One region of the Mesorhizobium sp. W050 genome, then DNA from elsewhere that is predicted to be linked to it. Evidence: predicted binding sites of a transcription regulator. Region 1 holds the regulator's gene; each other region holds the start of a gene.

The links. Region 1 encodes LexA, which represses DNA repair genes until DNA is damaged. Its sites were predicted from a motif close to TGTTCNNNNTGTGTTCNG; they were not measured.
Region 2: the regulator LexA is predicted to act here: its motif matches at 2,430-2,447, upstream of dinB (DNA polymerase IV).
Region 3: the regulator LexA is predicted to act here: its motif matches at 2,716-2,733, upstream of recA (recombinase RecA).
Region 4: the regulator LexA is predicted to act here: its motif matches at 2,823-2,840, upstream of uvrA (excinuclease ABC subunit UvrA).

The regions. Positions count from the first base shown of each region.
Region 1 is NZ_JBTTIH010000001.1:2,423,648-2,429,059, reverse strand. It holds gene arr (NAD(+)--rifampin ADP-ribosyltransferase) at 1-350, shown strand, start outside; gene ACYG9Y_RS11705 (ComEC/Rec2 family competence protein) at 462-2,918, shown strand; gene lexA (transcriptional repressor LexA) at 2,912-3,694, opposite strand; gene ACYG9Y_RS11695 (GntR family transcriptional regulator) at 3,900-4,664, opposite strand; gene kynU (kynureninase) at 4,832-5,412, shown strand, end outside.
Region 2 is NZ_JBTTIH010000001.1:3,356,169-3,361,580, reverse strand. It holds gene ACYG9Y_RS16410 (hypothetical protein) at 1-325, shown strand, start outside; gene ACYG9Y_RS16405 (hypothetical protein) at 416-508, opposite strand; gene ACYG9Y_RS16400 (hypothetical protein) at 582-680, opposite strand; gene ACYG9Y_RS16395 (hypothetical protein) at 739-837, opposite strand; gene dinB (DNA polymerase IV) at 1,127-2,368, opposite strand; gene ACYG9Y_RS16385 (hypothetical protein) at 2,602-2,838, shown strand; gene ACYG9Y_RS16380 (heme-copper oxidase family protein) at 2,993-3,400, shown strand; gene ACYG9Y_RS16375 (hypothetical protein) at 3,667-3,888, shown strand; partial or broken gene ACYG9Y_RS16370 (PRC-barrel domain containing protein) at 4,190-4,324, opposite strand; gene ACYG9Y_RS16365 (hypothetical protein) at 4,291-4,620, opposite strand; gene ACYG9Y_RS16360 (hypothetical protein) at 4,781-5,083, shown strand.
Region 3 is NZ_JBTTIH010000001.1:2,685,070-2,690,481, forward strand. It holds gene alaS (alanine--tRNA ligase) at 1-1,296, opposite strand, end outside; gene recA (recombinase RecA) at 1,554-2,657, opposite strand; gene ACYG9Y_RS13085 (carbohydrate kinase family protein) at 2,940-3,884, shown strand; gene ACYG9Y_RS13090 (pseudouridine-5'-phosphate glycosidase) at 3,955-4,872, shown strand; gene ACYG9Y_RS13095 (TfoX/Sxy family protein) at 5,075-5,398, opposite strand.
Region 4 is NZ_JBTTIH010000001.1:2,556,391-2,561,802, forward strand. It holds gene ACYG9Y_RS12425 (hypothetical protein) at 1-289, opposite strand, end outside; gene ACYG9Y_RS12430 (ArsR/SmtB family transcription factor) at 423-737, shown strand; gene ACYG9Y_RS12435 (SRPBCC family protein) at 734-1,201, shown strand; gene ACYG9Y_RS12440 (ATP-dependent Clp protease proteolytic subunit) at 1,231-1,839, shown strand; gene ACYG9Y_RS12445 (hypothetical protein) at 1,986-2,207, shown strand; gene uvrA (excinuclease ABC subunit UvrA) at 2,990-5,412, shown strand, end outside.

The DNA of each region.
Region 1 (5,412 bases):
CCGGGGATCTGCTGAGCGTCGGCCACCCTTCCAATTTCAGAGGTAAACCACTGTCATGGATCTATTTCACCCAGACACTGGAAGCCGCCATCTGGGGAGCAGAGCTTGCAACGGGTGACGGTCGTCAAAGGATTTACATCGTAAAGCCGACGGAGTTTTTTATGGATGACCCTAACCTGACCGACAAAAAATTTCCCGGTAATCCGACGAAATCCTACCGCTCCCGTGATCCGTTGCTCATCCTGGGTGAACTCGGTGAATGGCAGGGTCATACACCGGAACAATTGAAGGCAATGCACGATGGGCTTGCTCGCCTGAGAGCGGAGGGCCAGGATATGATTGAGGATTGAGCGTCCTTGCCAGGTGATGGTCGATTCCGGCGCGGTGGACGTGATCACGCGGACTTTCGCGCTTTGCGCGTTCATGTAGCATAGGGGTCTGGGGCGCAAGGGGCAGACCCGATGGCTGGACGTGGCCGGGGCACGAAGGAAGGCGAAGGCGCCGAGGCAAGCGTCAGCGAACGCTCGCTGTTTGCCGATAGTCCCTATGCCGAGCCGCTGCCCCTCGCGCTGCCTGAGCCGCATCCCGGCGTCGCGCCTGCGCTGCCCGGTCACGCGTTGCCGGCGCAAGTCACAGCGCCCGGATCTATCGCCCGTCTGCGCAGACGGCTTCGCCGTCCGTCATGGCCCGCGCTCCGCCGCAGCCTTGCCGTGGCCGCCAACACGGAGCTCGACCGGGGCGTCGCCTTCCTGCTGGTGCCGGTTTTCCTGGCGGCCGGCGTCATCATTTATTTCTCGCTGGCCGGCGAGTCGGGCTTTGCGCAGCCAATCGCCATTGTGGTGCTGGCGACATGTTGCGCTGTCGCCACGCGATCGCGGCCGAGGACGCATCTGTTCTGCATGGCCGCGATGCTGTGCGCGCTCGGCGTCGTCGCCGCCAAGGTCGAGACCTGGCGCGCCGGAACGCAGATGCTCGGCTCCGAGATCCAGACACGGCTGACCGGCCGCGTCGTCAGTCTCGAACAGATGGAAAGCGGCCGCATCAGGCTGACGCTCGATGTGGTTTCGACCGCTTACCCCGAGCTGCGCTACGCCCCGGAGCGGGTCAGGCTCTCGGCGCGGACCGTTCCCGCCGATATGACCGCCGGCTCCCTGATCACCGGCTATGCCAGGCTGTTGCCGCCGACCGGTCCGGTGCGGCCGGAGAGCTACGATTTCTCCTTCGACAGCTATTTCACCGGTATCGGCGGCAGCGGCTTCTTTCTCGGCAATCCGAAAACCATTGCTACGCAGGGACCGCCGCCGCTGACCGCGCGGCTCTCCTCGGCAATCGAGAACGCGCGCGAAAACATTGCCGACCATATCAGGGGCAAAATCGGCGGCGCCGAAGGCGAGATTGCCGCGGCGTTGATTGTCGGGGTGCGCGCCGGCATCCCGGACGAGGTCAACGAAGCGATGCGGCGCACCGGCATCTACCACATCATCTCCATCTCCGGCCTGCACATGGCGCTGGTTGCCGGCACCATCATGGCGTTGCTGCGTGGCGCCTTTGCGCTGTTTCCCGATTTCTCTTCGCGCCGCCCAGTCAAGAAATATGCAGCAGTGGCAGCACTCGTCTCCATCGCCGCCTATCTCGTCATTTCAGGCGTCGTGGTTGCCGCCGAGCGCAGCTTCATCATGCTGGCGGTCATGCTTGTCGCCGTGCTGTTTGATCGCGCCGCACTCACCATGCGCAATCTGGCGATCTCCGCCATCGCCGTCATCCTGGTGTCGCCGCACGAGGTGGTCGGTCCCAGCTTCCAGATGTCGTTTGCCGCCACCGCCGCCCTTGTCGGCGCCTATGCCGGCTGGGCCGATTACCGCGCCGACAAGGTGAGAACGCCGCCGGCAAAGCGCTCCTTCGTCGGCTTCCTGTCGCGAAAATTCGCGCTGGCCATGGGCGGCCTCGCCATGACCTCGATCATCGCCGGCAGTGCAACCTTGCTGTTCGCCATCTGGCATTTTCAGCGTGTGTCGCCGCTCAGCCTGATCGCCAATCTGGCCGTGATGCCGATTGTTTCGTTGATCGTCATGCCTTTTGCCGTGCTCAGCGCACTGGCGATGCCGTTCGGCGCCGACGGGCCGTTCCTCTATGTGATGGGCAAGGGTCTGATGGCGATGATCGCTATATCGGCCTGGATTTCCGAGCGCTCGCCGGTCGACGCCGTCGGGCTGATCTCCATCCGCTCGGTGCTGTTGGTGGCGGTCGCCCTCGTCATCGCCACCATGGCCACCACCTGGCTCAGGCTGGCGGCCGTGCCTTTCGCGCTGGCCGGCCTGTTGACGGTGCCGCAGGTGCTTACGCCCGACGTGCTCATATCCGAGGATGCGCATCTGGTGGCCATGCCGATCGGTGGCGGCGAACTCGCCCTCAACCGCGAACGCTCCAACGAATTCACCACGGACAATTGGAAACGGGCGCTGCGGGCCGAAACCATTATCCCACCTGAGATTTTCGAGTCAACAGATACGCGGTTCGATCTCGATCCGCTCGATCTGCCGCCCGGCTCGCCCTTCTATTGCACCGGCGATCTCTGTATCGCCCGGCACCCTTCCGGAGCCATTGTAGCGCTTGCGAAAGACCGCAAGACGGCGCGGCCGGCCTGTGCCTTCGCGAGCCTGATCGTCATCGATGACGCCACCGCCTACAATCCGTGCCGCGACCCGCTGGTGCTGGTCGTGACGAAGAAACAGCTGGCCCGCGACGGCAGCGCCGCCGTCTTCTTCGATCCGCAATCGGCAGCTGCAGCGCCAACCATCCGCTTCGCCGTCGACAAGCCGTATCGCCCCTGGCACGAGCAGCGCCGCTTCTCACGCGAAGCCCGAGGCCTGCCGCCCTACAAGCAGCGTGAAAAGTACAAACCTAAGCCGGCTCAGTAACGCCTGATCAGCCCGACCAGCTTGCCCTGCACCTTGACCCTGTCGGGGCCGAAGATGCGGGTTTCGTAGGCCGGGTTTGCGGCTTCCAGCGCGATCGAGGCGCCCTTGCGGCGGAAGCGTTTCAGGGTCGCTTCCTCGTCGTCGACCAACGCCACCACGATCTCGCCGGGGCTGGCAGTGTCGGCATTGCGGATGATGACCGTATCGCCGTCGAAAATGCCGGCTTCGATCATCGAATCGCCCTTGACCTCGAGCGCGTAGTGTTCGCCGCCCATGATCATGTCGGGCGGCACCGAGATCGAATGGGTCTGATGCTGGATGGCGTCGATCGGCACGCCGGCGGCGATGCGTCCCATCACCGGGATTGAAATCGAGGAAACGGCATCGTCATTGCCGGCAGACATCGAACGCGACGGCGAGACCGGCTTGATCTGGCGGCCGAGACCGCCTTGGCCCATCCCGCCTTGTCCCTGGCCGCCTTGCCCTTGCCCGGCTTGACCAAGACTGCCCTGAATGACGCTCGGCGAAAACTTCCTCGCCGCGTTGAGGCCTGGTGCGATCGAGTCGGGTAGCCGCAGCACTTCCAGCGCGCGCGCCCGGTTCGGCAGCCGGCGAATGAAACCGCGCTCCTCAAGCGCCGTGATCAGTCGGTGGATGCCGGACTTGGAGGCGAGGTCGAGCGCTTCCTTCATCTCGTCGAAGGACGGCGGGATTCCGCTCTCCTTCAGGCGTTCATGGATGAACATCAGAAGCTCATGTTGTTTGCGCGTCAGCATCGCGGCCCCCAAGGGTTCTGAAACCAGAATCAGAAAAAACAAACCCAGAACAAACACTATCTGTTCCAGTTGTGTTCCGCAACCTTTTAAAGTTTAATGAATGTGTTGACGTTTTGTTCAGCGTAACGTTCGGCACCGCGAGCGGCGCTCGTAGTCGTTGGCCGGCAACGGGGTGAAACGAAGACAAAGTGCCCTGCGTCGTCGGCTATGATCGCCGCTTCCTTTTCGGACGGGGCTGCGCAGCATCCGCGCCGGGTTCGCTCTGGGCATAGACCTGCAGCGTGTAGCCGATGTGAGCGGTCATCAGAGTTTTCGCACGTTCGACGTCGCGATCGAGGGCCGCTTCCATCAGGGCGGTATGGTGTTCGATCGCCACGGCGTCGCGCAGGGCCGCCACGGCCTTCCGGTGTCCATCCGTGCGGCCGGCGGCGGCGCGCAGCGTCGGGGCCAGACCCAGAAAGCGGTGATGGCGATGCAATTGGTCGGAAATCGTTGCATTGAAGCGCAGCAGCCAGCTGGATGTCGCGGCACTGAGCAGCGCCGCATGGAAGGCATCGTGTTTTTCGTACCACGCGTCGACCGCATCATCCGATGGATCGTCGAGAACAGACCCGCACCGTGAGAGACGATAGTGGGCGGCAACGACCGCGTCTTCCCACTCACGGTCGCCCTTCTCGATCGATTCCACCAGCAGGGGCAGTTCGACCACCAGCCGCGCACGCGCCAAATCCTCGAGCTCCGCCCGAGAGACGGGAGCGACCGCAAACCCGCGGTTGCTGATGGCGGTCACAAGCCGTTCCGCCTCCAGCCGCGACAGCGCCTCGCGCAACGGCGTCCAGCCGATGCCGTAGGTGTTGCGCAGCGTGCTCAGCTTCAACGGCGCGGCAGGCGCCAGCCGGGTCGCAAGAATATCGCGCCTGAGCAGGCGATAGGCTGCTTCCGTCTTCGAGGTCTGCTCGTCATCCAGCATCGTGATCCATCAGACATAAACGCTCGGCGGATCATTATATATCAAAGCCTTTCAACGGGTGAATTATATATAATATTTGACAGTTCAAGGGCGACCACTCAAGATCGCCGGCATGTTTGGGCGGCAGGCTCCGCCGCGCGCGTTTGTCCATGGAAGGGCGCCGGATCATGAGCACGACACCCGATCTCGCTACAATCGAAGCAATGGATGCCGCCGATCCGCTGCGCTCCATGCGTGAACGCTTTGTCTTGCCGCAAGGCGTGATTTATCTCGACGGCAATTCGCTGGGTGCCGCGTCAGCGGTCGTCTTCAGCGAACTGCAGCAGGCCGCCACGCAGGAATGGGCGCAGGACCTCATTCGCGCCTGGAACACGGCTGGCTGGTTCAACATGCCGGTGGAACTGGGAGATCAGCTCGGACGACTGATCGGCGCGGCTGACGGGCAGACGGTGGTCTGCGACACAACCTCGATCAACATCTACAAGCTGCTGCACGCCGCGCTCGGCATGCGGCCGGCTCGGTCGGCCATCGTTGCCGAGGGCGACAGTTTCCCGACCGACCTCTACATGGCCGAAGGCGTCGCCTCGACCCGGCCGGGAACGCGGCTGCGGCTGGAGGGCGTCGACGCGGCCGCAATCGAGGAGCTGATCGACGACAGCGTTGCCGTCATCCTGGTCAACCACGTAAACTACAAATCCGGCCAGTTGCGCGACATGGCGGCGCTGACGCGCAAGGCACATGACGCTGG
Region 2 (5,412 bases), 930 kb from region 1:
CGAAGGCAGCGAAGGCTACGTCAACGGCAATATCTCGGGAGACCATGTCTGCTATACGAGCAGCGGACACCCGGCCGAATTCTCGAGCGACAAACCGTTCGGGTTCCATTCCGTGATGCTGACAGCGGCATGGTTGAAGTCCGAAGGCGAAACCGCACTGGTCGAGAGCTGGCTTGGCGACCGGCTGATCGCCAGCGACACGATCGTCCTGTCGGCACTGGCGCCCGTCCACTATGCGCCGATGCTGGCGGCGGTGACGCGCGTGCGCCTCTCCACGAGCCACTATTGGCAGCTCGTGCTCGACGATCTGGTGGTTGTGCGCTGAACGGTCCCGCCGCCTGCGGGAGATCATGCTCCGGAAACGATCAAGCCGCCCGACTCTGCCAGGAGGATCTCGATCTACCGGGGAACGAGTTTAGCCCGGAATAGGAGCAGAAGCGCCGTTCGCGGTGATCTGCGAGAGCTTGCCCTTTTTTACCAGCACTGGCTTGGAATAGGTCTTCCTCATTTTCCACTCTCCACGTCGGGCACCCAAAGCCCTGTTCCCGGCCAGACGGCACGAGGCGTCGGATAATCGGCTGCTAGACGGCGACCGGCCCGGAGCCGTTACCATTGTCGGCTGTAACCTGCGAGAGCTTGCCCTTCTTGACCAGCGCCGGCTTCGAATAGGTCTTCTTCATGCCGCATCTCCAGTGTCAGGCGAGGCCGCCAGATCAGGCGACAGCCGACTCAACGACTTCACTCGATCGGGCCGGAACCCGCTCCATTGGCGAGCGCCGTAACCTGCGAAAGCTTGCCTTTTTTGACCAGAACAGGCTTCGAATAGGTTTTCTTCATAGTGAATCCTCCAACCTTACGCGATAATGCCAGACGGATCGGCACTGTCAACCTTCGCGGCGCCGTCGTCCCGTCCCGGGTTTTCTTGGTCCCGATGCACTAACTGCAAGTCCACCTTCATCGACAAAGCGTTGTTCTTGGGCGTGCATGGCGTGGCCGGGTTGCGGTGCGAAAAATGTCCGAAACTGCGGCGGGTCTGGCCTGGCTGGTCGGCCTGCTCAGGCAGACCGGAAATGCAGCGCTATCTTCGGGTGCCGCGTAAGCATTGGCCTGGCCGTCGCGGCGGTCCTCAAAGCTCCTTTTCCGCCAGTTCGCGGAAGGCATCGGGAACCGAGCGCCGGGCTTCCAGCGCCACGGCGCCATAGCCGACAGCCTCTCTGCCAAAGCGCTGGCGGATCTTGTCGATGGCGCGGTCGGCGCCAAAGCGCGCTAGGCCTTGCCTGCTGCCGGGCCGCTGCTTTTCATCGGCAAGCCCGAGCGGCAGCTCCAGCTGCAGCTCGGCACTTTCTTCCATCTGCGACACCGAGACCGCCAGCAGCGAGATGGTCTTCTCTCGAGGGTTGGCGGCCAGCACGCCGCGCACCAGCTCCTCGGCGATTTCGGCCAGCATCGCGGTTGCCGAAATCGGCTGATCGAGCGTCAGCGAGCGTGTGACCGCGCGCAGATCGGCGAAACGCACGCGCACCGTCACCGTGCGCCCGGGCCGTGATTTCGCCCTGAGCCGGCTGGCGACCCGGTCTGCCAGATGCAGCAGGACGGGTCCGAAGATACGCGCCTCGGCCGGCCGTCTGCCAAGCGCCGACTGCGCGCCGGCGGAATGCGACCGCCTGTGGGTTTCGAGCTTTCGCGGGTCGCGGTTCCATGCCAGCGACGCCAGCTTTTCGCCGGCGGCGGGCCCGAGCAATCTTCGCAGCGCCCCACCATGCGTCTTTGCCAACTGGCCGATGGTCTCGATGCCGATCTCGGCCAGCCGCGCTCTGGTCGCCGGGCCGACGCCCCACATCAGCCCGACCGGCAGATCATGCAGGAAGGCAAGTTCGGTGTCCGGATCGACCACCACCAGCCCGTCGGGCTTGGCCACCTGCGAGGCGATCTTGGCCAGATGCTTGGTGCGCGCCACGCCGATCGAGATCGGCAGGCCGAGCTCTGCCCGGACGCGCTGACGCACCGTGGCGGCGATCTCGGCCGGCGGCCCGAACAGATGCGTGCAGCCGGCGACGTCGGCAAAGGCTTCATCGATGGAAATCCGCTCGACCAGCGGCGTGAAATCGTCGAGCACCTTGATGGCGGCGTCGCCCAGCCGCTGATAGTCGGCGAAATGGCCGCCGACGAAGATCAGTCCGGGGCAAAGCTCGCGCGCGCGTCGTCCGGGCATGCCGCCGCGCACGCCGAAAGCCCTGGCTTCGTAGGAAGCGGCAAGCACGACGCCGCCGCCGACGGCGATCGGCTTGCCCCTGAGCGCCGGGTCGAGCAGCTGCTCGACCGAGGCGTAGAAGGCGTCGAGATCCGCATGCAGGATGGTGGGCTCCATCCCGACCGTTCCCTTTGCGGCGTTGCAGCATTAGCCGCGTCTGTTGTGAGAGGCGTTTTTGCCGAACAAATAGAGAACAAACAGGGCCTATTGTCAAGCGAAGCGGTTGTCGCCGGCCGGCCCGTTCCAGGTCGGGCTGTCGAGTGCTCCGCCTGGGCATCGGACCTGCGGAACATTGCCTCTCGCCTCGGCGTTCATATCCGCGACGGGACGCTGTTTTTTTGGAGGCCGGTATGGGCCAGTTCGAGATGATCGACCTCGTCAGCGTCATTGACGCCTGCACGAGCGATCGCGTTGCCGGGCACTGCGTGTCAATGGCCAGGGCGGTGGAGGAGTTGCGAGTGCTGACCGGTGATTTCGTATCGCCGGACGAGACGGTGGCCAACGCGCTGTCGGCAGTGGCGCTGGGGCGCGGCTGCGCGGTGGTGTTCGACGAGCGAGCGGGCGCCGACATCTTGCTGACGCCGTAGCGCGGCGGCGCCGGGTTGTGGCAGCCAGAAAAGTCGAACAGCGTGCAAAAAGCTGTGCAGGCATGGCCCCATAACCGGGGCGTGGAAAAGTTCTCCGCGTGGGTGTATTCTCCAGGTCGCAAGCGGTCGCAGACCGCATAGGGGGAGAAATGACATGCCGAGGGTTTCAGAACTCTTTTTCAAAACTGCCATCTTGTTCCTGATGTTGGGGATTGCGGCCGGCCTGCAGATGGCGATCTCTGGTGACCACGCCGCTTTTCCGGCGCACGCGCATATCAATCTGCTCGGTTGGGTGACGAGCGCCATCTTCGGCGGCTACTACGCGCTCAATCCGCAAAAGGCGGCGCGTCGCATCGCCATGATCCACTACGGGCTCTACACACTCGGCCTGGTGATCATGCTGCCGGCGCTGTATGTGATGCTGCAGGGAAACCCGGCGCTTGAACCGATCGTCGCCGGCGGCTCGGTCATTATCGCCGCTGCCGTTCTGGTTTTTGCTTTCGTGGTGTTTTCGCCCGAAACGGCGCGCTCGGTGTCCGGCGTGGTTCCGGCCTCTCGCTGACTGTTCGCGCGCGGCGATCAAAGTCCGACCCGCATTCGCGACCCGCGACACGGGTTGGCCAGGCCGATGGCCGCAGCCGCTGGCTGCGGTGTCTATCGCCGCGTCGGCGCTTAACATACCCGAGTCCCACCACGTATTATTTCGTGACTATTTGGCGCCGGAACCTTCCCAGATATCGCGCGTTGCGGCGACTGTATTCGCGCTGCCTTATATATAGGCAGACTTGAGTACGTCCACAGCATGGGTTGGGGGAGGAGCAGGCCACCATGTCGAACAGAGAAATCGGAACGTCGGCCTCACTGGGCCGACGCATCGCCGATCTGAAAGCCAGGATGCGAGACGCCAGCGTTACTGAACACGAGATGCAGACCTTCCAGAAGGTCGCGGCCATCATGGGGGGTGTCGAAGGCTCCCTACGCCTCGACGCCGACGACCTGATCGCGGCGTCCTTCGTCACCGAGGCGCTCGGCGATCCCGGGTCGAACTGAAGGTCAGAGCCCGTCGGCACTCAAGTGCCGGCGGGCGATGGCCCGGTTCGCAGCGTTGCGATGCTGGAGCGTGTCTGCGCCGCCCGCGGCGGGGATATCTTGCGCACTTTGAAGATTTCAGGCGAGCGGCCTCGACGGCGCTTGAGATATTGGGCTTCGCGTTCGTGCTTCTCGGCTGCCTCGCGGCTGTCGAACGTGCCGAGATTGCGTCGCCGCCGGCCCTTGACCACAAGGGCTAAATTTAACCAAACCGCCAAGGCGCCTTAAACGAAGGATCAGACCAGCCGGATCCTTCGAAATATCAATCGCGATGCTCCGGCATCGCCTTCAGCTCATCCTTGGTCCAACTGGTGACGGCGTGGACGTCCCGGGAAACCTCTCGAAAGTCCGCGGTCGCTGCCCTTACACCTCGTCGAACGGGCCGCCGCGCCTCGCCAGGTCGTGACCAATGGCGGCTTCCTCGGCGTCGTCGGGCAAGGCATCGTCACTGTCCTGGTAGGGGTTGTCGTCATCCTCCTCGGGCAGTTCGCCTTCCTTCTCGACTCCGGTGGTGTCCGGCAGGCTTTCCTCATCTGCTCCGTCGGGCAGGACCGTTGCGCCACGCAGCGCATCCCAATCCTGCCGGCGCGGCGTCGGCGCCTCCACCTCGTCATTGGCGATCGTGTCGCGGGCATCGTTTTTGCTCGGTGGCGCCTCGACCTCGTCATTGGGTTTTCTGTTTCGTTCTTCCATGATTGCCTCCTCTGGGCGGCTTTGCGTCGAGAAGGTGGAACTCACTTCCGGCTGTCAGGTTCCGGCAACCACTCCATCTCCGTGGAACCAATTGCCGCCAGTCTGCTTTGCCAAGGACTAGTCTGTTTTGCCAAGGAGATGAATCCAGAGGAGCTGGACCATGAAGACTTTCCCCCTCATCCCATGCGTGCTGCTCTTGGCGCTGGCCGACCCGGCGGCTGCGCAGGACAATGGCGACCGGAACGGCCCTGCCGCGCCTTGCCAGGCGCAGCCTCAGGACGATGCTCGGGAGCCGCCGGTCGCCAATGGCGGTGGCGAATCGACCAGCACGCTCGGTCCCTGCGGCGGCGTGCTGCAGCCGCCGCCCAGTGGTGACCAGGGTATGACGCAGCCGCCGCCGGACCAGGGCAAGACGCCGGTGATCAAGCCTGGCGAGGTGCCTGCGCAGCCGCCGAAGCAATGACCTTTGCTTGAAACTTCACGGCGTGGCACGAAGGCGGTAGGTTCCGGTCTTGGCCGGGCGACGCGGTCACCGGATCAATGCCGGCGCCGGCCGCGATCGCCACCGGAATTTGGAGCCGTGCATCGTCCACGTCGAAGGTCTCCTGAGGGATTGTGCTTCAATGCGAATCTTGCGGGTGCGGGTTCTGCTGGCATGACCGGGAAGCCGATCAATTTAGTCTCCGCTTGCGGAACAAGACCGTACCGGCTGCGTTTGCCTCCAGGAGCCCGCCACCTCGATCTGCGCTGTTTTCGCCTCATGCGGGAACACGGCGGAGCTCGCCAACAACG
Region 3 (5,412 bases), 260 kb from region 1:
ATGCTTGCGCGCTTCGGCCTTCTGCTGCTCCATCGCATGGGTGAAGCCGGCAAGGTCGACCGAGATGCTGCGCTGGCGCAGTGCGTCCTGCGTCAGATCGAGCGGGAAGCCGTACGTGTCATAGAGCTTGAAGGCCGTCTCGCCGTCCAGCATGTCACCGGCATGAAGCGTCTCCGTCGCCTCCGAGAGCAGGCCGAGGCCGCGCACCAGCGTCTTGCGGAACCTGGTCTCCTCGAGCTTCAGCGTCTCGGTAATCAGCTGTTCGCCGCGCAGCAGTTCGGGATAGGCCTGGCCCATCTCACGCACCAGCGCCGGCACCAGCTTCCACATCAACGGCTCCTTGGCGCCGAGCAACTGCGCATGGCGCATGGCGCGGCGCATGATGCGGCGCAGCACATAGCCGCGGCCTTCGTTCGACGGCAGCACGCCGTCGGCAACCAGGAAAGAGGACGAGCGCAGATGATCGGCAATGACGCGGAAGGAGGCGACCGTCTCCTTGTCGGGTCCCTGCCCGAGCGCTGACGAGGCCGCATCGATCAGATGACGGAACAGGTCGGTCTCGAAGACGCTCTCCACCCCTTGCAGGATGGAGGCCATGCGCTCCAGGCCCATGCCGGTGTCGATCGACGGCCGCGGCAGGTCGATGCGCTCATCCTTGGTGACCTGCTCATATTGCATGAACACCAGGTTCCAGAATTCAAGGAAGCGGTCGCCGTCCTCCTCCGGGCTGCCGGGAGGGCCGCCCCAGATGTGCTCGCCACGGTCGATGAAGATTTCCGAGCACGGCCCGCACGGTCCGGTGTCGCCCATAGCCCAGAAATTGTCGGAGGTCGGGATGCGGATGATGCGGTCATCGGAGAAACCGGCGATCTTCTTCCAGAAGCCGGCCGCCTCGTCATCGGTGTGATAGACGGTGACCAGCAGCTTGTCCTTGTTCAGCCCGAACTCCTTGGTGATCAGGTTCCAGGCCAGTTCGATGGCGCGCTCCTTGAAATAGTCGCCGAAGGAGAAATTGCCGAGCATTTCGAAGAAGGTCAGATGGCGCGCGGTGTAGCCGACATTGTCGAGGTCGTTGTGCTTGCCGCCGGCGCGCACGCTTTTCTGCGCAGTGGTGGCGCGCGAATAGGACCGCTTCTCCAGGCCGGTGAAGACGTTCTTGAACTGCACCATGCCGGCATTGGTGAACATCAGCGTCGGGTCGTTGCGCGGCACCAGCGGGCTCGAGGCCACGACCTCGTGGCCCTCCTTGCGGAAATAGTCGAGGAATGTCGACCGGATCTCGTTCACGCCACTCATGAGTGCTGCCTTTTCGCGAAAACCGCCGGCACGGCCGGCGGACACTGGTCTCTGCTTTTTAGAAGATTGACTTGGCCTTTTAGCGGGCACGCCCCACCCTGTCCAGAAACACGGAATTGGGCCAATCCGGCAACTGCCAAGCCGGCTTCACGCTGCCCAAAAACGAAAACCGCCGGCGCGAAGGCCGGCGGTTTGAAACGCAATACTAAAGAACTCGGTTACTTAAGCTGGATTTATGGCCGAACTCTGGCCGTGCCCTACATGGCGCCGGATTCTTCCTCGAAGCCGTCGTCGCTTTCGCCGCGCTCGGGGCCACCATTTTCAAGAAATTTCTCGGCGATCAGCCCGGCATTCTGCCGCAGCGCAAGTTCGATCTCACGCGCCGTGTCGGGATTGTCGCGCAGGAACAGTTTGGCGTTTTCGCGACCTTGGCCGAGACGCTGCGAATTGTAGGAGAACCAGGCGCCGGACTTCTCGACCACGCCGGCCTTGACGCCGAGATCGACCAGTTCGCCGGTCTTGGAGACGCCCTCGCCATACATGATGTCGAACTCGACCACCTTGAAGGGCGGCGCCAGCTTGTTCTTGACCACCTTGACCCGGGTCTGGTTGCCGACGACCTCGTCGCGGTCCTTGACCGAGCCGATGCGGCGGATGTCGAGGCGCACCGAAGCGTAGAATTTCAGCGCGTTGCCGCCGGTCGTGGTTTCCGGCGAACCGAACATGACGCCGATCTTCATGCGGATCTGGTTGATGAAGATGACCATGGTGTTGGAGCGCGAGATCGAGGCGGTCAGCTTGCGCAGCGCCTGGCTCATCAGACGAGCCTGGAGACCGGGCAGCGAATCGCCCATCTCGCCCTCGATTTCAGCGCGCGGCGTCAGGGCGGCCACCGAATCGACCACCAGAACGTCGATGGCGCCGGAACGCACCAGCGTGTCGCAGATTTCCAGTGCCTGCTCGCCGGTGTCCGGCTGCGAGATCAAGAGGTTTTCCAGATCGACGCCGAGCTTGCGGGCATAGACCGGATCGAGTGCGTGCTCGGCATCGACGAAGGCGCAGATACCGCCTTTCTTCTGGGCTTCGGCAACTGTGTGCAGCGCCAGTGTCGTCTTGCCCGAGCTTTCCGGCCCGTAGATCTCGACGATGCGGCCGCGCGGCAGGCCGCCGACGCCAAGCGCGATGTCGAGGCCCAGCGATCCGGTCGGCACGGTTTCGATCTCGACGACCTGCTCATTGGCGCCAAGCCGCATGATCGAGCCCTTGCCGAAGGCGCGCTCGATTTGCGACAGCGCCGCGTCCAGAGCCTTTGATTTGTCCACCGCTTTGTCCTCTACAAGCCGCAAAGAATTCTGAGCCATGATACATCACCCCTTGGTCGTCAATGAAGGCCGGACAATCCGTAATCCCTGCCCATTTTGTACTACTTTTGTTCTCGTTTGGCAAGAGGGATCAAATAACTGAAAAACAATCATTATCCGGATTTGTTCTTTTTTTGTCTCGTGGTTTGGTTTTCGGACGCGTTCCGCATTGGGCCAGATGCTCCGGCTGTTTCGATGGGCCGAATCGCCGGCTCGCCTGCGAAGCTCGGTCGCACAGCCTAGCGCTTGTCTGGTTCGAATAACAAAGGTCATATCGCCGGCATGGTGAAATCAGCAAAGATACTGGCGGTGGGCGGCGCCCATATCGATCGCCGCGGCCAGGTGTCGGGCACGTACGTGCCCGCGGCGTCCAACCCCGGCACGATGCGCGAGGATGTCGGCGGCGGCGTCTTCAACGCGCTGCGCAGCCTGGTGCGGCGCGGCGTCTCGGCCTCGCTTTTGTCGGTGCGCGGCGGCGATGCCTCGGCCGAGACGGTTGCGCGCGCCATCGCCGACTCCGGCATTGCCGACCTGTCGGCGGTTTTCCTCGACCGCACGACGCCGAGCTACACGGCGCTGATCGATCGCGACGGCGAGCTGATCACCGGCTTTGCCGATATGGCGCTCTACGATTTGGCGTTCCCCAAGCAGATCCGCCGCTCCAAGGTGCGCGAGGTGGTCGCCGAGGCCGATGCGGTGCTCTGCGACGCCAATCTGCCATCAACGGCGCTGGAGCGGCTGGTGGGGCTCGCCGCCGGCAAGCCGGTGTTCGCCATCGCCATTTCGCCGGCCAAGGTGGTGCGGATGATACCAGTGCTGAAGGAACTCGCGCAGGTCTTCATGAACCGGCGCGAGGCCATGGTGCTGGCCGGCGTCGATGCCAATGCCACCGAGCGCGAGATCGTCGACGGACTGCGCTGCAGCGGCCTCACCAGTGGCGTGGTGACGGCGGGCGACGGCCCGGTGCTGGGATTCGACGAAGCCGGCGCCTTCTCTATCCTGCCGCCGGCGCCGAGAAAAGTCGCCGACGTCACCGGCGCCGGCGACGCGCTGGCCGGCGCCACCATCGCTGCCCTGCTGCGCGGCCTGCCCCTGCGCCAGGCATTGCGCGAGGGCGTTGCCGCCGCCACGCTGGCCATTGAAAGCGCCGACGCGGTTCCGGCCTTCACGATTGCGACCTTCACCGAGGCACTGGCTCTTGTGCCCGACGCGCAGGAAATGGCATGAGGGCGGCCAATTGCCATTGCCGGAGCGCGACGTCCAAGCGGACGCGCGGATCTCCGGATCGGAGACCATCATGACACCGCAAAGCGCCCGCCCCTTCATCGACCTCCACGCGCCCGTGGCCGAGGCGCTCGCCGCTGGCCGCCCCGTCGTGGCGCTGGAAAGCACCATCATCACCCATGGCATGCCTTACCCCGACAATGGCGCCATGGCCGCCAATGTCGAAAAGATAATCCTGGACAATGGCGCGGTGCCAGCGACGATCGCCGTGGTCGCCGGCCGCATCAAGATCGGGCTTTCCGACGGCGAGCGCGAGTCGCTGGCGATGACCGGCGACGCCATGAAGCTGTCGCGCGCCGATCTCGGCTTTGCGGTGGCGCAAGGCCGCACCGGCGGCACCACGGTCGCCGCCACCATGATCGCCGCTGACTTGGTCGGGATAAAGGTGTTCGCCACCGGCGGCATTGGCGGCGTCCACAAGGGCGCGGAAAAGAGCTTCGACATCTCGGCCGATCTCGACGAGTTGGCGCGCACGCCGGTCATCGTCGTCTCGGCCGGCGCCAAGGCGATTCTCGACATCGAAAAGACGCTGGAAGTGCTGGAGACGCGCGGCGTGCCGGTGATTGGCCATGGCTGCGAGACGATGCCGGCCTTCTGGTCGCGGCATTCGCCGTTCCGCGCGCCGCTGACCCTGCACAGACCGGAAGAGATCGCGCATTTCTACAAGACCAGGGCGGCACTTGGCCTGGTCGGCGGCATGCTGATCGCCAACCCGGTGCCGCAGGACGATGAAATCCCGGCCGACGAGATGGCCGGCTATATCGAGGCCGCGCAGAAGGCGGCGGAAGTGCAGAATGTGACCGGTAAGGCGGTGACGCCGTTCCTGCTGGGCAAAATCCTCGAACTGACCGGCGGCCGGAGCTTGAAGACCAACATCGCGCTGGTCGAGAACAATGCGCGGCTGGCGGCGAGGATTGCGACGGCGCTGTAGGATCGCCTACGTCGGCGGGACAGCACCCCCCTCTGGCCTGCCGGCCATCTCCCCCGCAAGGAGGGAGATTAACAGCTTAGCCGCAGGCTCCCATTTTCAACGTTGGTGATTAGCGAAGGCCAATGTGACAACTGATCTCCCCCCTTGCGGGGGAGATGTCCGGCAGGACAGAGGGGGTGGGAAGAAACGCGGCGGTCCCGGTTCACTTCCCCGCCCTTCGTCCCGCCTCATACGCCCGGCGCGCCCACACCCTCATCTCGTCAGGATCATCAAACGCGTCGTCGGGAATGCTCCAGTACGGCATCGCGACCAGCTTGCCGTGGCGGGTGCCGGTATAGGTCCATTGCTTGCAGCCGGCGGCTTCGAAGTCGGGCGCGCTTTGCTCGTCAGCCTTGAGCAGCAATTCGCCGCGCAGCACGATGGCGACGATGACGCCGTCGAAATAGATACCCTTGCCGCCGAACAGTTTTCGGATACTGACCGGGCCGAGGCCTTCGAACAGTTCTTCGATGCGTTCATTGTCCATGCCGCAATCATGTC
Region 4 (5,412 bases), 130 kb from region 1:
GTTCAGATTTCAGAGCCGGGTCATTCAGCAATTTCCCGATCGCGCGCCCGTGCCACCACACCTGAGCGACGAGCGCCGCTACCACCGCGATCAGGCCCCAGGTCCCCAATCCTTCGCCGAAGATGTAAATCCCGTATGGCGGGGATAGCGCCGTACCCAGCTTGGCCAACAAGATCACGGCCACGAAACCGATGACGGCGATCGCTCCTATACCGAGTACGAGGCGGCGATAGAGCCTCAGAGCCTCGTTGAGGTTCTCGGCGGACGAAAGATCGACGTTGGAATTCATAAATACTACTCCTGCCTCGCGATGATCGGCCCATCTTGTTCCCCACGGCTTAGAGGCCCGGCAGGATCCAATCAATACGCGGCATTCAAAACACCCCTTGCCAAATCGATAAGTATCGACTTATGCTTTTGCCATGATCGAAGCAGAGATTTTTCGCGCCCTGGCCGACCCGACGCGACGCGCCGTCTACGAGCGGCTGACTTCCGGCGAGATGAGCGTGTCGGAGTTGCGCACCGGCATGAGCGTGTCGCAGCCGGCGGTGTCGCAGCACCTTGCCGTGCTGCGCGGCGCAGGCCTGGTCAGCGAAAGACGCGCCGGCCGCAACGCCTACTATCGCGCCGATCCGCAAGGGCTCGAGCCGCTGCTCGGCTGGATCGAACGCTACCGCGCATTCTGGCCGGAGCGCATCGAAAGACTGAAGGCCGTTTTGAAGGACATGGACCAATGACCGACGAAAAGCAGACGCAGACCGCCAAGGATGCCCTCGCCTTCGAATGCGATCTGCCGGACGCACCGGAAAAAGTGTGGCGGGCACTGACCGTGCCGGACCTCTTGGCGGAATGGATGATGCCGAACGACATCAATCCGGAAACCGGCAGCCGCTTTGCCTTTGCCGGGCCTGAGAAGCCGATCGAGTGCGAAGTGCTCGATGCCGAACCGGGGCGCCTGCTGCGCTATTCCTGGCGCGAGCGTTCCGGCGACGCCAACCGCGAGGAGCTGGAGAGCATCGTCACCTTCACACTCGCCCGCACCGTTTCCGGCGGCACGCATCTGCGCATCGTCCATGACGGGTTTGTCCTGACGCCTGCGGTTGCGATGGCCGGCGCCGGCTGCCGGCTCTCGCTGCGCGCATACAAGCCCAAACCGCCTGTCGCCGCCAACGCGCCACGCCTGTTGCTGTGCGCTGCCTGAACCGGAAAAATCAAAACGGAGACAATGAGATGAGCGGCTTTGCCAATCTGGTGCCGATGGTGATCGAGCAATCGAGCCGCGGCGAACGCGCCTTCGACATTTTCTCGCGGCTGCTGCGCGAGCGCATCATCTTCGTCAATGGCGAGATCAATGACGGCATGTCGGCGCTGGTCTGCGCCCAGCTCCTGTCGCTGGAATCCGAAAACCCCGACAAGGAGATCTCGCTTTACATCAACTCGCCGGGCGGCGTGGTGACCAGCGGCTTCGCCATCTACGACACGATGCAATTTGTCAGTTGCCCGGTATCGACGGTGTGCATGGGCTTTGCCGCCTCGATGGCCTCGTTCCTGCTGATGGCGGGAACGCCGGGCCGGCGCATCGCGCTCCCCAACGCCAGCATCGTGCTGCACCAGCCTCTGGGCGGCTTCCAGGGCCAGGCCTCCGACATCCAGCGCCATGCCGAAGGCATTTTGCGCACCAAACGGCACATGACGGAACTGTATGCGCAGCATTGCGGCCGCACCTATGAAGAGGTCGAACGCACGCTCGACCGCGATTTCTTCATGACCGCCAAGGAGGCCAAGGAGTGGGGCCTCGTCGACCATGTGTTCGACACCCGCAAAAAGGCGGCGGCCTGATCGGCGGATTGAATGCAGGCCGGTGTTCCCTCAATTTCAACGCCGCTGGTCTGGCCTCGCCTTGAGCGCGGCACTATAGTCTTGCCATGCGCTACCACCTGAACAGACTGACCATAGCCATTGCCATCACGGCGGCGACGTCGAGCATGGCCTTTGCCGGGGGCAGCACCAGCACGTCGCGGAAAGGCGCCCTGCCCGGCGTGACCGGCGACTACCGCATCGCCAAGCCCGCGCCGCAGCCGGAGCCGGACGACGCGCTGCCTGCCGGCGAGAACGGCACGTTCAAGATCGGCGACACCGATGTCAGGATTTCCGGCAGCATCACTGTCGATGTCGGCACGGGTGGGATCAAGCCGCCGCGCCGGTAGCCCCTTTTCCAATTACTATACGGGAGAGAAAGCCTGCGCCGACGACTTCCTCACAAAAGAACAGCCCCGCCGTTGCTTCCGCTAACGGTCGGGGCTTTTTTTGGATTCCAAATCCAAACTGCCGGTAGTGTTATACCGACTTTGATTTCGGATGCTTCGCGGCATTCAGCCGACGATCCGACTAGCCGTCTCTGATTTTTGTGGGATTCGGCAGGTCACGGTTTGTCTGGTGGTTTGTTGGACTGACGCGATGCGTTCGTTTGGACGCATACACTCCAATGCCTTGAAACTACCTGGCACTTATGCCCGCCGCGGCTCCACTAGCAGGTGGAGCCTCAAGGGACTATCCGGTGGCGTCATGCTCCGCTCCTATGTCCGTTGCGACTGGTGTCAATCCGAAGCACAAATCGCAAAAACCTGCGGCGTCTCGCAGGCCGCTATGGGCGGCGAGGCCATCAAAGACGGCCGGCTCCGTTGACTCCGGCAGAGTGCGCCCCTGATTTGACGGCGTCAACCTTGAATAGCCGGTTACGGAAAATGTGATCGTCGGGAGCTTACGTCAGGGTCAGTTTCTGAAACACCCTTGTCAGTTTCTGCACAGCTTTGTCAGGAGCGTGTTCGGTCTTTGTTCTTTCCGCTTGCCCGTTCGCGCGAAAGACGGTTAAACGGCTTTGGTCGAGAAGTGTGGCGTCTCTCGACGTGGCGGCAAAAATACCTACATAGGGAATGGCCGGGAAAACCCGCCGATCCCACTGACACCAGACCTGAGGCGGCGACCGGCGATGGCCGACCATAAATACCTTTCCATTCGCGGGGCACGCGAACACAACCTAAAGAATGTCGATCTCGACCTGCCGCGTGACAGCCTGATCGTCATGACCGGCCTGTCGGGCTCCGGCAAATCGTCGCTTGCTTTCGACACCATCTATGCCGAGGGCCAGCGCCGTTACGTCGAGAGCCTGTCGGCTTATGCGCGCCAGTTCCTCGAAATGATGCAGAAGCCGGATGTCGACCAGATCGACGGCCTGTCGCCGGCCATCTCGATCGAGCAGAAGACCACGTCGAAGAACCCGCGTTCGACGGTCGGCACCGTCACTGAGATCTACGACTACATGCGCTTGCTGTTCGCGCGCGTCGGCATCCCCTATTCGCCGGCGACCGGCCTGCCGATCGAGAGCCAGACGGTTTCACAGATGGTCGACCGGGTGCTGGCGGTCGAGGAAGGCACGCGCCTTTTCCTGCTGGCGCCGATCGTGCGCGGCCGCAAGGGTGAGTATCGCAAGGAACTGCTGGAGCTGCAGAAGAAGGGCTTTCAGCGCGTCAAGGTCGACGGCGTCTTCTATGAGATCGCCGATGTGCCGGCGTTGGACAAGAAGTACAAGCACGACATCGATGTCGTCGTCGACCGCATCGTCGTGCGCGGCGACCTGGCGACACGGCTTGCCGATTCCATCGAAACGGCGCTCAAGCTGGCGGAAGGGCTGGCGGTGGCCGAGTTCGCCGACCGGCCGCTCGACGCCAGCCAGACCGGCGAGGACTCGGTCAACAAATCGAAGAACGAGACGCATGAGCGCATCCTGTTCTCGGAAAAATTCGCCTGCCCGGTTTCCGGCTTCACCATTCCGGAGATCGAGCCCAGGCTGTTCTCGTTCAACAACCCGTTCGGCGCCTGCCCGACCTGCGACGGCCTCGGCAACCAGCGCGCCATCGACGCCAGCCTGATCGTGCCGGACGAAAACGTCTCGCTGCGCGACGGCGCCGTCAGCCCGTGGGCGAAGTCGACCTCACCCTATTACGCCCAGACGCTGGAAGCGCTGGGCAAAGCCTATGGCTTCAAGCTCGGCGACAAGTTCAAAGACCTGACCGAAGAGGCAAAGGATGCCGTCCTGCGTGGCACCGGCGAGCGCGAGGTCACCTTCCAATATGATGACGGCCTGCGCTCCTACAAGACCACCAAGACGTTCGAGGGCGTCATTCCCAATCTCGAACGGCGGTGGAAGGAAACCGAATCCGCCTGGATGCGCGAGGAGATCGAGCGCTTCATGTCGGCGACGCCCTGCCCGGTCTGCAAGGGATACCGGCTGAAGCCGGAAGCGCTGGCGGTGAAGATCGCCGGCAAGCATATCGGCGAAGTCACAGAGCTGTCGATCCGCAAGGCCGACCAGTGGTTCACCGAACTGCCGCCACATCTCAACGACCAGCAGAACGAGATCGCGGTGCGCGTTCTCAAGGAAATCCGTGACCGCCTGCGCTTCCTCAACGATGTCGGCCTCGACTATCTGACGCTGTCGCGCAATTCCGGCACGCTGTCGGGCGGCGAGAGCCAGCGCATTCGTCTGGCGTCGCAGATCGGCTCCGGCCTCACTGGCGTGCTCTATGTGCTGGATGAGCCGTCGATCGGCCTGCACCAGCGCGATAATGCCCGCCTGCTCGACACGCTCAAGCATCTGCGCGACATCGGCAACACGGTGATCGTCGTCGAGCATGACGAGGACGCCATCCTGCATGCCGATTATGTCGTCGACATGGGTCCGGCCGCCGGCATTCATGGCGGCGAGATCATCGCCCAGGGCACGCCGCAGCAGGTGATGGCCAATCCCAACTCGATCACCGGTAAATATCTGTCGGGCGCGCTCGAAGTCGCCACGCCCGGTGTCAGGCGCGAGGCCAAGAAAAACCGCCGGCTGAAGATCGTCGGCGCGCGCGGCAACAATCTCAAGAACGTCACTGCCGAAATCCCGCTCGGCACCTTCACCGCCGTCACCGGCGTGTCTGGCGGCGGCAAATCGACCTTCCTGATCGAGACGCTGTTCAAGGCGGCGTCGCGCCGCATCATGGGCTCGCGCGAGCATCCGGCCGATCACGACCGCATCGAGGGCCTCGAATTCCTCGACAAGGTCATCGACATCGACCAGTCGCCGATCGGCCGCACACCGCGTTCGAACCCGGCCACCTACACCGGCGCCTTCACACCGATCCGCGACTGGTTTGCCGGGTTGCCCGAGGCCAAGGCCCGCGGCTATCAGCCGGGCCGCTTCTCCTTCAACGTGAAGGGCGGCCGCTGCGAGGCCTGCCAGGGCGACGGCGTCATCAAGATCGAGATGCACTTCCTGCCCGACGTCTACGTCACGTGCGACGTCTGCCACGGCAAGCGCTACAACCGCGAGACGCTCGACGTCCTGTTCAAGGGCAAGTCGATCGCCGA